DNA from 3 places in the Sporosarcina sp. CAU 1771 genome. Region 1 is predicted to be linked to each of the others. Evidence: riboswitches for the same ligand, from Rfam matches in the RefSeq annotation. Region 1 holds a riboswitch; each other region holds the start of a gene.
What was found. A riboswitch is a leader RNA that binds a small molecule or an ion and turns the genes downstream of it on or off. The one in region 1 is predicted to bind cobalamin.
Positions count from the first base shown of each region.

Region 2: linked by a shared signal. The riboswitch ahead of ACXYMX_RS03425 (ABC transporter substrate-binding protein) and the one ahead of ACXYMX_RS11200 (DUF4430 domain-containing protein) in region 1 are both predicted to bind cobalamin.
Region 3: linked by a shared signal. The riboswitch ahead of ACXYMX_RS02690 (ribonucleoside-diphosphate reductase subunit alpha) and the one ahead of ACXYMX_RS11200 (DUF4430 domain-containing protein) in region 1 are both predicted to bind cobalamin.

Region 1 covers NZ_JBTLRN010000016.1:18,742-23,721, forward strand. Annotated here, with positions in the region: gene ACXYMX_RS11200 (DUF4430 domain-containing protein) at 1-2,973, opposite strand, end outside; cobalamin riboswitch at 3,165-3,354, opposite strand; gene ACXYMX_RS11205 (flavin reductase family protein) at 3,705-4,181, opposite strand; gene ACXYMX_RS11210 (betaine/proline/choline family ABC transporter ATP-binding protein) at 4,468-4,980, shown strand, end outside.
Region 2 covers NZ_JBTLRN010000002.1:173,118-178,097, forward strand. Annotated here, with positions in the region: gene ACXYMX_RS03415 (YwiB family protein) at 1-238, shown strand, start outside; gene argS (arginine--tRNA ligase) at 235-1,902, shown strand; cobalamin riboswitch at 2,389-2,571, shown strand; gene ACXYMX_RS03425 (ABC transporter substrate-binding protein) at 2,692-3,690, shown strand; gene ACXYMX_RS03430 (FecCD family ABC transporter permease) at 3,683-4,678, shown strand; gene ACXYMX_RS03435 (adenosylcobinamide amidohydrolase) at 4,680-4,980, shown strand, end outside.
Region 3 covers NZ_JBTLRN010000002.1:10,461-15,440, reverse strand. Annotated here, with positions in the region: gene ACXYMX_RS02695 (flavodoxin) at 1-107, opposite strand, end outside; gene ACXYMX_RS02690 (ribonucleoside-diphosphate reductase subunit alpha) at 92-2,314, opposite strand; cobalamin riboswitch at 2,801-2,979, opposite strand; gene ACXYMX_RS02685 (ABC transporter substrate-binding protein) at 3,095-4,909, opposite strand; gene ACXYMX_RS02680 (ABC transporter permease) at 4,955-4,980, opposite strand, start outside.

The DNA of each region.
Region 1 (4,980 bases):
GGACGGAATTGTAAATGTAATACTATTCGCCTGTGTTGCCATATTGTACTGTCTTGCATCACCTGACAACAAGGTTTGTTCAGGACCAGCAAAGAACCTTAACTGCCCTTGAAAATTATAAATACCTGAAAGTTTGTTAGCTGGGAAAGAAAGCCCTTTAAAAGTTACTTTTACCTGATCTCCTGCTACAATTTCTTGACTAGGGTTTGTAAGATTTTCAATTCTTACGTCAAGTGGACGAGCTGTCATCACATGGTATTCAGCTTTGCCATCCTTTGCTACTTTAACAATATTGCGCCCTTCGGTTAACAAAGCTGTAAAAGAACCATCTTGATTTGATGTTACTCCATCCGTTGAAAACGTCGCTGTTCCATAAGAAGCCGTGTCTAAACCGTGATTTATTTCTGGGCTAAGCACACTGACCGTGCTACCTTTAGTAGGTGTAAATGTGAAATAAGCACCTGGCTCATCTTTAACGTAATAAACACTATCAATATCTGCATCAAAAATACCGTTTTGAAGGTTCATAATCGCATTGCCTGTTTTACCTTCATTTGCTTTTTGGTTGCGCTCTTGATTACTTTCGATGCCTGTTGAAATGCCTGTTTCACCTTGGCCAACTGTTACAACAAATAGACCGACATTTTCTGGCCAAATTGCACTAAATGCATCATCCGCATCCTTAATGTATGTTGAACCGTTTACTTTCAGCGCATCATAAGTAACTTTTACAATCGCTGTCCCATCTTTTAAGGCCTTTACTGTCGCATAGCTTCCTGGTTTTCCAGGTTCAATTCCCACTACATCATCACCTGTAATAATTTCATAATGAAAATCAGGCTCAAAGAAGTAGTTACTAATGCCTTCAATTAAAGCTTGCCAACTACGTAGAGGAAGTAATTTAAAATCGTCACCTTGATTTAACTTCAAATGATTTTGTTCATTAATATTTAAATATAGGTTGCCTTCGAGATACGTACCTTTATTTAAAATAGCCGTCGGTGGTAAAATATCTAGCTGCTCTTTCGTAATTTCCATTTTTGCATTTTGTGCATTCGCTGCGAAAGTACCTGTATTTGTCAGCTTTCCTTCTTGGTTCACACGGTAATTATAGGTCCCGTTGTTCGAAAGCTTGAATGCATATGTTTTTGTACCATCAGTATTGATTATTGCTTCACTTTCAGGTTGGATTTCCCCAAACGCGATGAAGTGTTTAACTTTTTGCCCCACAAACAATTCAGCTTCCTGTGGAATTGTGAATGTTACATTTCCTGAGAATGGAATTGCCACATTTATTGCTTGGGCTGATGATGCAATTGGTATTGTAATAACATTACTTAACGCAATAAATTCAGTGTGTTTTGCATCAGGTTCAAATGTATAGAAATATGTCTTCCCCGTAAGTGCCAAGACAGGAATTTGACCTTGTGCAGTTACTTCACCAAACTGTAATGACGTATCGTCTGGCGAATTCTGTCCCACTTTGACAGTGTAATCATTGTTTACAGTCCAACCTGCATTACTTGCTTTAAAATTAAGTTGGCGGAATTGAAATTCTTGATTTTCTTCGGCAGTAACTGTTAGTTGCCCGCCACCGACACTGTTATCGTTGCTATCAAAACCTTCATATCGGTAGTTCCCAACTTGTAGAGTTGTTGAATAAACTCTATACGGCCCTTCAACACCATCTCCGATACTGATTTCTTGTTGGTTAGCATCGTAGAGCTTAAGGCTAACTGCCTTAGGTGCAACGGTAAACTTTACTTCACTTTCAACAGATGATCCTGTTTTTAATCCAGCACTTTTTGCCTGATTAAATGCTTCCGTGGCTTGATTTAACGCTAAAACTTTCGCATCAATATTTTCTTGAATTGCTGTTTCATCTGCAATTAGATCCTGAGCAGATAGAATGATATTTACATACGCGTCTAATTCGGCTTGTGTTACCCAATTTTCAGTAGTGTCTATATCTTTTCCGTCTACACTTACTTTTACTAAGTCTTTGTTTTGCTTAGCTTCCTCAATCGCTGTTTGTAATGCTGTTTTATCAACTTCTTCTATTTCTTCTTTTCCATCTAATACATCGGTTAATTTTTCAAGTGCTGCATCGACACCTGCTTGGCTGCTTTCCATATTTATAAGCTGTGCGTATGCCGCATTATAAGCAGACTGTACATTTGCATTTGCTAAAATTTCGTTTTTGTTTGGGGCACTATTAATCTCTGCAACTTTTTCTGTTAGTGCATCTTTGTTGGCTGGATTAATATAACTATCTTCACCACTACCTCCGCCTAAATCACTTCCAAGGCCATGTACTGTAAACTGCCATCTAATGACGTCGCCATCTTCTGGAAACACCTGGGAGGCACCTACAGGGATAAACTCATTATTGACCGCTACCATCCAACCAGACATATTCGTGTAATCATATTGACCTAACCAATCAGATTTCGTTCGCCCATCAATTTGGCCAGATTTATCAAGAATGTATTGTGGAATTTTCACTTCTCCGGGATTTGGATCATAAACAGATGCTAAATAGAAGCTGTCGTCTATAGTTCCAGTGTTGCTATAATTCTCATCCCCTAAAAAGTCAACCAAAACTTGAGCAACTTTATCTCCCTTATTAAAAGGTACTTGAACAGGCTCTTTTATGTATCCTTGTCCTAGGGTAAATTTTTCAACAGAAATCGTCACGTAGCCGGCTGGTTCAGCCTCATCTAGTGCCATAATCTCGATTTTTGCACTATCATCCGTTGTACTTGAGTCGGGCATTTCTGTATCTATCCCGGTATCTATATCGGTGTCTATATCCGACCCTTCTTCATTTTCTTCATCAATAATAGTCGTGGAACTATTGTCCAATTCGTTCGATTCGAACTCCCGTACTTCTGCAATTGCAGCTGGTGATAATAGCGAGAATGATAAGATGAAAATCATTGCTATATTCAACCACTTTTTAAGAATACTCATTTTTTACCTCCTCAAATTTGTTTTACAAACCTGCACCTAACAATCTTCCTATTAGTCACAACACCCCCCATCCCTTGTATAGAAACCAAAAAGCCCTCACCTCCAGAAAAAAGAGATAAGGGCAGATGTATGCTCAATAAATAGACGAATAGATTGAAAGATACACGATGCTACCTTTTTCCTGGAAGGTATAATGCATGGATATCTTGGCAAGTCTCCTGACTTATGGGTTGAATCGTTTCTTCTGCCTTCCCAGTTTTTCAACCAGTGGCTGTGTAGAAGTCACTTCCCAATTACAGTGGCCGGACCGTTCAGGATTTTCACCTGATTCCTTATTAATCTTTTACCCGAAGGCAAAGAACCAAAATAGTTAGTATTTAGTTGTCATTTATTAGTATAGAAGTATTGGGAAATTTATGCAACTTCTATTTTCCCACTCCAAAAACCGTCGATATATTACAATCCGGTCGTTTCCCGCACAAAAAGGATTCCCCATAGAAACATTATTTACCAGAACTCCGTATTTTTTGTGGAAACGCAATGCCAGTGTGTGACATTGACGTTGTTTCAGACGGGACTTAAGTAATGATTCGCCGATATGTGGTGTGATTGCGTCGATATAAGCCCGATATGTGCCGATATACACTCCAAATGCGTCGATAAAACACAATCCTGTTGTTTCCCACATACAAAAAAAGAATGCCTCACGAATGAGACATCCCTCTGTTCAGTTACCACGATCGATTCCAAATAGGCGCTACGCTTGAGAACTTACCTTTGTAATAAGCAAGCGGATTTCCGTCGTCAAATTCCATAGATGTAACTTTCCCCACATAGATTACGTGGTCGCCGCCGTCATATGTCGCCCAAGGTTCGCAGTCTACATACGCTAGTGCGTCTTGTATGCGGTCTCCGTACTTCCCTTTTTCGAATGTAAAAGGTGGCTTATCAAATATCCGACCTGCAAAGTGCATTGCTGTATCTTGTTGGTTTTCTTTAAGAATATTTACAGTGAACGTATTGTCTTTTAAAAAATCGACTGCCTTCGTTGTTCGATCTACTGAAACGAGGACGAGTGGTGGATCAAGTGATACGGATGTAAATGAATTTGCAGTGAAGCCGTGCGTTCCTTGATCCGTTTCACAAGTTACAACTGTTACACCCGTTGCAAAACGTCCCATACAATCCCTAAATTCCTTCGTGTCCAAAGATATCACCCCTCGTGCTTTCTATTACAAATAGTATATGTGTATTTATTTATCTAGTCCATTGAAAATACTTTAAAACAAGAGATTAGCGGGGGAAAACACAGTTATTTATTTACAGGAATCCCTCTACCATACATTTCGTGGTGCGAAATATATATTTTTATGTTATACTGAGGAAGTAAGACATTAATCCGAACACTTTGATTACTCCCTTTTATTTGTATTAACTGCAAAATTAGTGGTTCATTCGGAAATAATATGTTTTTAAATATTATAGGAGGTACTTATGTTAAAGTTTGAAAATGTATCAAAAGTGTACGACGGTGGATTTAAAGCAGTAAAGTCCGTCAACTTTGAAATTGAAGCAGGTGAATTACTTGTCCTTATTGGGCCCAGTGGTTCTGGTAAGTCTACCACAATGAAAATGATCAACCGCATTATCCCCCACACAAGCGGAACAATCTCCATCAACGGCAAGGATATCAAATCCTACAACCAAGCCGAACTTAGAAGAAGCATTGGTTATGTCATTCAACAAATCGGCCTTTTCCCCCATTATACGATTGAAAAAAATATTGCTATCGTTCCTCAACTAAAAGGTTGGAAACAGGACGTTATTCAAGCACGTGTAAAAGAACTTCTTGAATTAGTTGGTTTAGATCCTGAAATTTACGCAACTCGTTACCCAAAAGAACTTTCAGGTGGTCAACAACAACGTATCGGTATTGCGAGAGCTTTAGCATCTAATCCTGATATTATTTTAATGGATGAACCCTTCAGTGCGCTTGACCCAATTTCA
Region 2 (4,980 bases), on a different contig from region 1:
ACTTATTATGCGCAGTGGGGCAGTAAATATGCGACTTCCATTTGAGTTAGAAGAAACCAGACCAGGCAACTATGGAAATGGACCCGCCGCTTTTGAATTAATCGTCCAAACAAAGCGACTTGAATTTGTGGGGAATGTTTCAAATGGGCAATTCAATGTCGGTTATAACTTATTAGCAGAAGGAGCAATCCTTGGAACATACAAATTATCGATTACATATTCGGAGGGAACAAAATGAACGCAGTAGAAAAAATTCAACAAGAAGTAAAATCAGCACTGCATGAAGCAGTACTCAAGGCAGGACTAATTGAAGAAGCGGATATGCCGTCCGTTATTTTAGAAACGCCAAGAAGTAAAGAAAATGGAGACTACGCTACGAATATTGCAATGCAATTGACGAAGCTAGCGAAAAAGCCACCTCGTGCAATTGCTGAAGCGATTGTAGAACATGTTGACAAAGTGAGTGCATCGATTGAAAAAATTGAAATTGCTGGACCAGGTTTCATTAACATCACATTGAAAAAAGACTACTTACAAGAAGTAGTCAAAACAGTTCTTGAACAAGGTGAAGACTACGGTCGATCGGATGCAGGCGCTGGAGAAAAAGTACAAGTTGAATTCGTATCCGCGAATCCAACAGGAGATCTTCACTTAGGCCATGCGCGCGGTGCATCGGTGGGAGATTCTTTATGTAATGTGTTGGACATGGCAGGTTTTGATGTGAAACGTGAATATTACATCAACGATGCAGGAAACCAAATTGACAATCTTGCCAAATCAGTTGAAGCACGTTATTTCCAAGCACTTGGTGAAGCGTGTGAAATGCCAGAAGACGGCTATCATGGACAAGACATCATCGAACTTGGAAAACGTCTCGTTGCAGAATTTGGGGATAAATATAAAGATGTATCAAAAGAAGAGCGTTTTGCGTTTTTCCGTGAATACGGCTTAACGTATGAACTTGCGAAGTTAAAGCAAGATTTGGAAGATTTCCGTGTACCTTTCGACAATTGGTTTTCTGAGACGAGTCTCTACGGAAGCGGAAAAATCGAAAGTGCATTAGAGAAATTGCGTTCGAATGGCCATGTGTTTGAAGAAGACGGTGCAACTTGGTTCCGTTCAACTACGTTTGGCGACGACAAAGACCGTGTGTTAATTAAAAACGACGGCTCGTTCACGTATATCTTGCCAGACATTGCCTATCACGAAGATAAAATTCAGCGTGGATTCGACAAGCTCATCAACATTTGGGGTGCGGATCATCACGGGTATATTCCCCGGATGAAAGCTGCAATCGAAGCGCTCGGATATGACCGCGATAAGCTTGAAGTCATCGTTGCGCAAATGGTTCACTTATACAAGGACGGCGAGCGCATGATGATGAGCAAACGTACAGGTAAGGCGGTTACATTACGTGAACTCGTTGAAGATGTGGGTCTAGATGCAGTTCGTTATTTCTTCGTTATGCGTTCTGGGGACACTCAAATGGACTTCGACCTAGATTTAGCGGTTTCGCATTCAAATGAAAATCCGGTTTACTATGCGCAATACGCACATGCTCGAATTTCATCGATTCTACGTCAAGCAGAGGAAATGAAGATTACTGCGAACCCAGAAGGTACAGCGTTATTGACATCAGAAAAAGGAATTGATTTACAAAAGAAAATCGGTGACTTCCCAAGTATCGTAGCAGATGCTGCGCGCTCTCGTTCACCGTACCGTGTTGCAACATATATCCAAGAACTAGCTGCAGCATTCCACTCGTTTTACAATGCAGACAAGGTGTTGGATCCAGAAAATGTTGAGCTATCAGAAGCGCGTTTGGCTTTAATAACAGCCGCTCGTACAACGATTGCGAACGCATTAAAAGTTATTGGCGTATCTGCACCTGAAAAAATGTAAAATTCTTTGCTGCCGCACTGAGGTGTGGCAGTTTTTTTTGATGAAATTAATAGTGCGAATGTCATGATTCGCCGATATATCGGTTGTGAGCGCCGATATCGTGAGCTGGAGCGTCGATATCGGGTCAGTTGTCGCCGATATATGAGACGCAACCGCCGATAAGTGACACTCGAGCGCCGATATATAATAGTAGAGAACAGGTTAAAACTAATTGGCGTATCTGATCCTGAAGAAATGTAAATTGCTTTGCCGCACTGAGGTGTGTCAGTTTTTTTTGATGAAATTTATAGTGCGAACGTCATGTTTCGCCGATATAACGGTTGCAAGCGCCGATATCTGGAGCTGGAACGTCGATATCGGGTCAGTTGTCGCCGATATACAAGACGCAAGCGCCGATAACCGACACACGAGCGCCGAAAACCAACAATAAACAGCCAGTATCGACAAAGGCGAAAAATGTAGTATAATAAAAGGCGAAAACAATTAAATAATCAAAAAAGTAAAGGTGCCCTATTCTCAAGATAGGGTTAAAAGGGAAGCCGGTTTAATTCCGGCGCGGTCCCGCCACTGTAAGTGTGAGCCAATCGTTTTAGATCACTGGAAACTTCCGGGAAGATGCGATGCGCTAGGAGCACAAGTCAGGAGACCTGCCTTTACGAAGTCACCTTGATACCTACGAGGATTAGGTTGGTGTAAAACTGCATATTTTTATGTGCTGATTTTTACCCTAACAAATCCTTCGTGCAAGCGAGGGGTTTTTATTTTTTGAAAAAACAGGAGGAAAAGAAAATGAGTAAAGCAATTAAGTTATGGTTGTTAGCCGTGCTAGCAGTATTTTTATTAGTCGGGTGTGGAACAGGTTCTACTGAAAAAGAAGAGACACCTGAAGTTGATGAAACGCCACAAGCTGAAGTCGAGAAGCCAGAAGAAGAGGAAGTAGTCGAAGAAGCAGCATTTCCAATTACGTTAACAGATGCTGTTGGAAACGAAATTACATTTGAAAAAGCACCAGAGAAAATTGTATCTATGATTCCAAGTAATACAGAAACATTGTTTGCATTAGGTCTTGGTGATCAAGTTGTAGGCGTCAATGATTATGACAACTACCCACCAGAAGCGCTTGAAAAAGAAAAAATTGGCGGCATGGAATTTAATGTGGAAGCAATTGTTGCCATGACTCCTGATATCGTTTTTGCTCACGAATCTGGACTTGGAATGGGCGATGAAGGTCTTCAGCAAATTAGAGATGCGGGAGTTTCTGTGTTTGTTGTGAAAACTGCAAACAATTTTGATGAAACGTATGCTGCAATTGAAACAATTGGACAAGCAACAGGTAAAACTGAAGAAGCTGAAGCGATCATTACAGATATGAAAGCACAAGTGGAAGAAGTACTTGCAAAAATTGCAGATGTTGAAATAGAAAAAACAGTATTTGTTGAAACGTCTCCTGCACCGTCAATTTATACGCCAGGAAAAAACACATTCATGCAGGAAATGCTTGAAATGCTTAAAGTTGAAAACATTTCAGCTGACCAAGATGGATGGTTCGCTATGGAGCCAGAGGAAATTGTGAATCGCAATCCAGACGTTATTATTGTGATGTATGACTACGTTGAAACAGCTGTAGAAGACGTTTATGCACGTCCAGGTTTCGACACAATTACTGCAATCAAAGAAGAACAAGTGATTCAATTAGATGAAAACAAAATAAGCCGTACAGCACCGCGTTTAGCAGAAGGCTTGGAAGAACTTGCAAAAGCCATTTATCCAGAGGTATTTGGTGAGTAAATCAAGCGTTGCCTACCTAGTGTCCGCTGCCACGCTTCTTGTGGCGGTGTGGCTCGGGGTATCCATCGGGACAGTTAAAATCCCGATCAGTACGTTTTGGAATGCGGAAGCGAATGAAGTCGCATCGAATATTTTATGGAATATACGGATGCCACGTGTTGTGTTAGCAGGCCTTGTAGGAGCAGCGCTAGCTATATCGGGAGCAGCTTTTCAGGGACTACTTAAAAATCCGCTCGCGGACCCATATACACTTGGAGTGTCATCCGGAGCATCTGTTGGTGCTGTGATGACACTCTTTTTTGGCATTTCCCTTCCATTTCTAGGTACATATACGCTACCCATATTCAGTATGGTCGGTGCAGCAATAACGATGTTTTTAGTCATGGGTTTTGCGCGCTTAGTTGACCGCTCGATGAAAATGGAAACGATTATTCTCACAGGAATTATTTTCGGTTCGTTTCTCGGATCGGTTTTATCACTAATGATTGCGCTTACTGGGGAAGAACTTCGCCAAATTATTGGTTGGCTTCTCGGCAGTGTATCTATGCGCGGTTGGAATTACGTTTATATGATTTTACCTTTTGTCGTCATCGGTTTCCTGCTGCTTTGGTTCAACCGCAGGGAACTTAATGCGATGTTGTTCGGTGAAGAACGTGCGCATCATTTAGGTGTCAACGTGAAACGTCGAAAGTTCATGATCTTAATTGGTGGGTCTGTGTTAACGGGCGCGGCAGTTGCTGTATCAGGAACAATTGGTTTCGTAGGTTTAGTTGTACCTCATATGACGCGTCTATTATGGGGGTCCGATCATCGTCATTTATTGACGTTATCCTTCATGAATGGGGCGTCACTCCTAATCATTTGTGATCTTGTGGCACGCACAATTATTTCACCAACAGAACTTCCAGTTGGTGTCATTACCGCATTTATCGGAGCTCCGGTATTTGCATTTATCTTTTATAAACAAAGAAGAAAGGGGGCTATGTGAGATGCTGCATGTCGAAAATATTTCAGGTGGTTACGGCAAAGAACCTGTAGTTCAAGCGATTTCATTTCATGTGAATAAAGGGGAAGTACTCGGTATCCTCGGACCGAATGGAAGTGGAAAGTCGACGCTGTTGAAAGTGATTTCTGGAATCCTCGCTGCACAGGAAGGAACGGTTACGGTTGACGGGAAAGTAGCGTCTGCCTATTCACAGAAAGAATTCGCAAGAAAAGTGGCGGTCCTACCCCAATTACATGCACATGCTTTCTCTCATACGGTGCGTGAAACCGTAGAGCTGGGCAGGT
Region 3 (4,980 bases), on a different contig from region 1:
TACAAATGCACGTCCACGCCTTTTCCGACCAAAGTTTCTTCGATGATTTCAGCCACTTCTTGCGTATTTCCGCTCCAAGATGCGTAAGCGATTAAGAATGACACCATTCACACTCCGCAATATCCGTTGCGCTCGAACGGGTATAATACGTTGTCTTCATACCCGATTTCCAAGCTTGGACATGCAAATCAAGTAGAACCGAAGCACGAATTGTATTCGGCACATATATATTAAACGAAATGGCTTGATCGATATGGCGCTGTCTTGCCGCATTTTGTTTCACAGACCACCGCTGATCGACGATGTACGCTGAACGTCTGTAAATATCATACGTGTTGTGATCTAAATCCGGTGCGACGGTTGGTAACTTGTAATCCTTCTTCTCTTCATGGAAAAACGGTTTAAATATCGGGTCAATCGAAGCCGTCGAGCCCGCAATTACCGATGTCGATGAATTCGGTGCAACTGCCATTAAATAACCGTTTCGCATACCGTTTGTAGAGACATCTACACGAAGTTCACGCCACTTTTTTGAGTCATAGCCTTTATTCGAAAAATAATCCCCAGTTTGCCAATCCGAGCCTTCAAATAATGGATACGCACCTTTTTCTTTCGCTAATTCCATGGATGCCGAAATTGTTAAATAAGCGATTTTCTCATAAAGCTCATCTGCATAATCAACCGCTTCGTTCGATTCCCACTGAATTCCCTTTAACGCCAATAAATGATGCCACCCAAATGTCCCCAGTCCAATTCCTCTGTACCTCGAGTTCGTTCGAGCTGCTTGCACAACCGGAATCTTGTTTAAATCAATGACGTTATCTAACATGCGCACTTGAATTTTGATAAGGCGTTCCAAAACATTTTCAGGAACCGCTCGTCCTAAATTAATCGAAGATAAGTTACACACAACGAAATCACCTGGTTTTGACCGCGTCACAATCACATCATCTTCTAACGTGACCGATTGAAACTCTGTCGCGCTCATATTTTGAGTGATTTCTGTACATAAATTCGAAGAATAAATCATTCCTTCATGCTTATTCGCATTGGCACGGTTTACTTCATCACGGTAAAACATGAACGGCACACCTGTCTCCAACTGGCTACGCAAAATTCTCTTCATCAAATCAATCGCCGGAACGGTTTCACGACTCAAGGTCGGATGATTTACACACGCTTCGTACTTTTCCCGGAAAGAACCGCTTCCTCGCTTTTCATCGTAAAAATCTTCCAACGAAAAGCCCATTACTTCACGAACTTCATGCGGATCAAACATATGCCAATCACCACGTGCTTCGACTTGTTCCATGTATATATCCGGCAGACAAACACCTGTAAAAATATCATGTGCACGCAAGCGCTCGTCACCATTATTTAATTTCAAATCGAGAAACGTGAAAATATCCTTATGAAAAACATCTAGGTAAACAGCGATTGCCCCTTGTCGTTGACCCAACTGATCGACACTTACCGCCGTATTATTTAATTGCTTAATCCAAGGAAGCACGCCACTTGAAGCCCCTTTAAACCCACGAATCGCTGAGCCTCTACTACGAACTTTCCCCATATAAACACCGATGCCACCGCCGTATTTCGACAAATTGGCAATGTCCGTGTTGCTGTCATAAATTCCTTGCAGCGAATCGTCAACTGTATCGATAAAACAACTCGATAGTTGCCCGTGCGTTTTCCCTGCATTCGATAACGTCGGCGTCGCAACCGTCATATATAAGTTGCTCATCGCCCAATACGACTCCGCTATCTTTTCTAGACGGTCAACAGTTTCATCTTGCATGAGCGTCATTGCGATCACGAGCCATCGTTGCTGTGGAAGTTCAACCGCCTTTTTATTGAAATCAACTGCGACGTAACGGTCCATAAATGTCTTTAATCCAATGTATGTAAATAACTTATCTCGCTTTAATTCCAATAAATGCCCTAACGCTTGCAGATCTTCCCTTGAATATTTCTCAGTTAGAACTGGTGTATACAATCCTTTTTCAACTAACGTTTCAACATGATCCGCAAAATTCACATAGACTTCCTTCCCATTTTGCAATTCATAATCTCCATATACTTCGTACAGCAGTATTCGCGAAGCAACAAACGTCCAGTACGTTTCATCTTCTGCGACAAAGCTAATCGCTTCCAACGTCATTGCTTTTGCCCAAACCGAGTCCTTCTGTCCAGGAAATCGACTTCTCCAACGTTCACTCACTTTTATAAGTGGAGCCATCTTCTCCACACCAAATTCATTTTCTAGCTCGATCAGTAGCTGCTCTATTCCTCGTACGTTCACTTGTGTTGTCATCTTTTATCCATCTCCTTTGAAATTGGCTTTGTTAAATAATGTTGTTGATTTCAATTTATCCAGCGTAGAAGCGACAAGTGTGAGCCGAAGTAGGAAGACCGACAGTGAACTTCTTGCGGGCTTCCTACGGGAGGCCATCACAGAGCGCCGGAGCGATTTCTGAATCTCGCTTCCTCGCAAACTGCCTTGTTCTTTTCGACGCGGTGTCTAGTCTGCATTCGCCAGCCTCTCGGGGTCACAAGTCATTTTGCTGGGGCCTAGGTCATGAAACTGTTGCGACAGGACGTCGCGCACTTAAGTTGCGTTCCTTCATGAACGGAGAATTCCGCTTTTCCATAGAAAAAAGCGATGAATCCGCCTCTTCGGCAGAGCCATCGCTCATAGATTTGTAAGTTGGAAACAGAATGAGGTCGTGAAAAATCCATAAAAAGACGGAATGATCACGGATACCCGCTCGCTTCCACCTCTCAACCCCCGAAGAAAGTGTCGCTTGACGATGAAAAGGCAGGTCTACTGGCTTGCGCGTCGTCCTTCCACTTGCCTTCCCATGGAGTTATCCACAGTGACGTTGTAAGTGGTCGTCAGCGTTTACAGTTGCGGGGACAGCTCCGACATTCCGGATTCCCTTTTAAACCGATTATGGTACCTATTCATCGTTTCACACTATATGTAGTATCTTATTTACTTACTATACCCTAACATGTTGTGGTCGTACTTGCAATTAGAATTTATCGAAAGTCAAAAAAACACCAAGCCCGAAGACCTGGTGTCATTCACTACTTATTTACTTGCTTTGTATTTGTCTAAATGCTCTTTTGCTTTTGCTGCATCTGCTTCAAGAGTATTTCCTGTGTCTACTAGAGGGCTTAGTGTCGAGAATGCTTTTACTTTGTTCCCGCCGTAGAAAGTTATGAAATCTTCTTGATTGATTGAATAAAGAACTGCTTTTCGAAGATCTTCGCTTTCAGCAACGTCACGACCTGCTGTATTGAAAATCATGTACGTTACAGCGTTACTTGGTATTTTTTGCAACTCTAACTTCTCGTCGCCTTCAATTACATCGAACTTCGTTTCAGGAACTGCATAGAACATATCAATTTCGCTGTTACGAAGAGCTGCAAGTGTACTATCATTGTCTTTAATAAAGCGCATTGTAACGTTTGTAATTGATGGCTCATTCTCAGTTCCTACCATGTAAGCAGGGTTTTTCTGGAATTTTGCATCGTAATCATTTTTTGTAATCATGATATATGGACCACTTGTATATAATTGGTTGTCGTATTTATTTCCTTCAGTTACTGTATTTACGTCACCGTAAGGAATGTCTTTATCTACATCAAATGTAGCAACATCATATGTGTTAATACTTTCAACTTGTTTTTTAGAAACGATACCAGCTGATTGGTGAGCCAAATAGTTTAGTACTTGTGGGAACGGCTCTGTTGTAGTCATTTTCACAACTTGGTATTTTCCTTCTTTGTTGTTTGAAGCTGTTTTTTCAGCAACTAATTCAGAGATTTTTGTTTCTAAACCATTCTCAAGTGCTTCTTTAATTGTTGAAGAACCTGAAGAATCTTTAATTCCTTCTAGTGATGCAAGATCTGTTACCAGTTCAACATCCTTAATGTGCTCATGTAAGCTATACGTACGGTGATCTGGAACAGAGTCTTTGTCTTTTGCACGGTCAAGTGAGAATTTCACGTCGTCAAATCCAACACGTTCCCCAGAATCTACAGCTACTCCGTCAGTTACTTTCGCAAAGTTAATGTCATCACGTAAGATGAAGTAGTATTCTGAGTTTCCTTCAGCAATACTGTGGTTTAAAGATAATGAACCATCAGAAGTAACATTGTCGTCGTCCGTTAAGTTTACTAAACGCACATGCATATTCGTGTTAATGATGTTAATCGATCCATCGTTTGCTTTAACAGGATCTAATGCAGTTAATGTCGATTGAGTTTGTGACAATACTAAAGGTTCTGTTGCTGATTTTGATGCATCATTGAATTTGATACCTTCCCAAGGAAGTGAACGAGATTTAGATAGACGAACTGAGTTAATATCTAATTTGTCTGTGTTCACTGCTTGTGTTTTAAGTGAGCTGAAAAGTGGTGCAATGTAAGCTTTTTCGAAAACTAGGTATTCTTCAAACTCTTTATACGTTGAAACATAATCTTCTGGTGTTTCTGTACTTGCTTTGTCAATTAATTCGTCCATTTTTGAATCCGCATTTATGCTATAATCTCCGTCTGTTTTAAATAGTGAACGAACTGCGTAATCGGGATTCCCCGTCACTGTTGTCCAACCACTCATTGAAACGTCAAAGTTTCCTGCATCTTGTTGCGCTTTGTAGCTACCATAGTCTGGTTGCATATTAATTTTCACATCAAAACCATTTTTTACAAGCTGATCGCGAACGATGTTAAGGTTGTCCTCATCGCTGCTCATTGCAAGAATTTCAATTTCAACTTTAGCTGAATCTGTCCCACCATCATTTACACCTTTGTCTGTTTCTTCTACGTCTGACTTCGTTTTAACACAAGCCGATAAAACTAATACTAGGGCAAGCATTATTAATAACATACTTTTTTTCATTGTAAATTCCTCCTGAGAATCATCTTTTTTTGTTTTAAAAACGGGTTAATCTAATTTTGGATCTAGTGCAT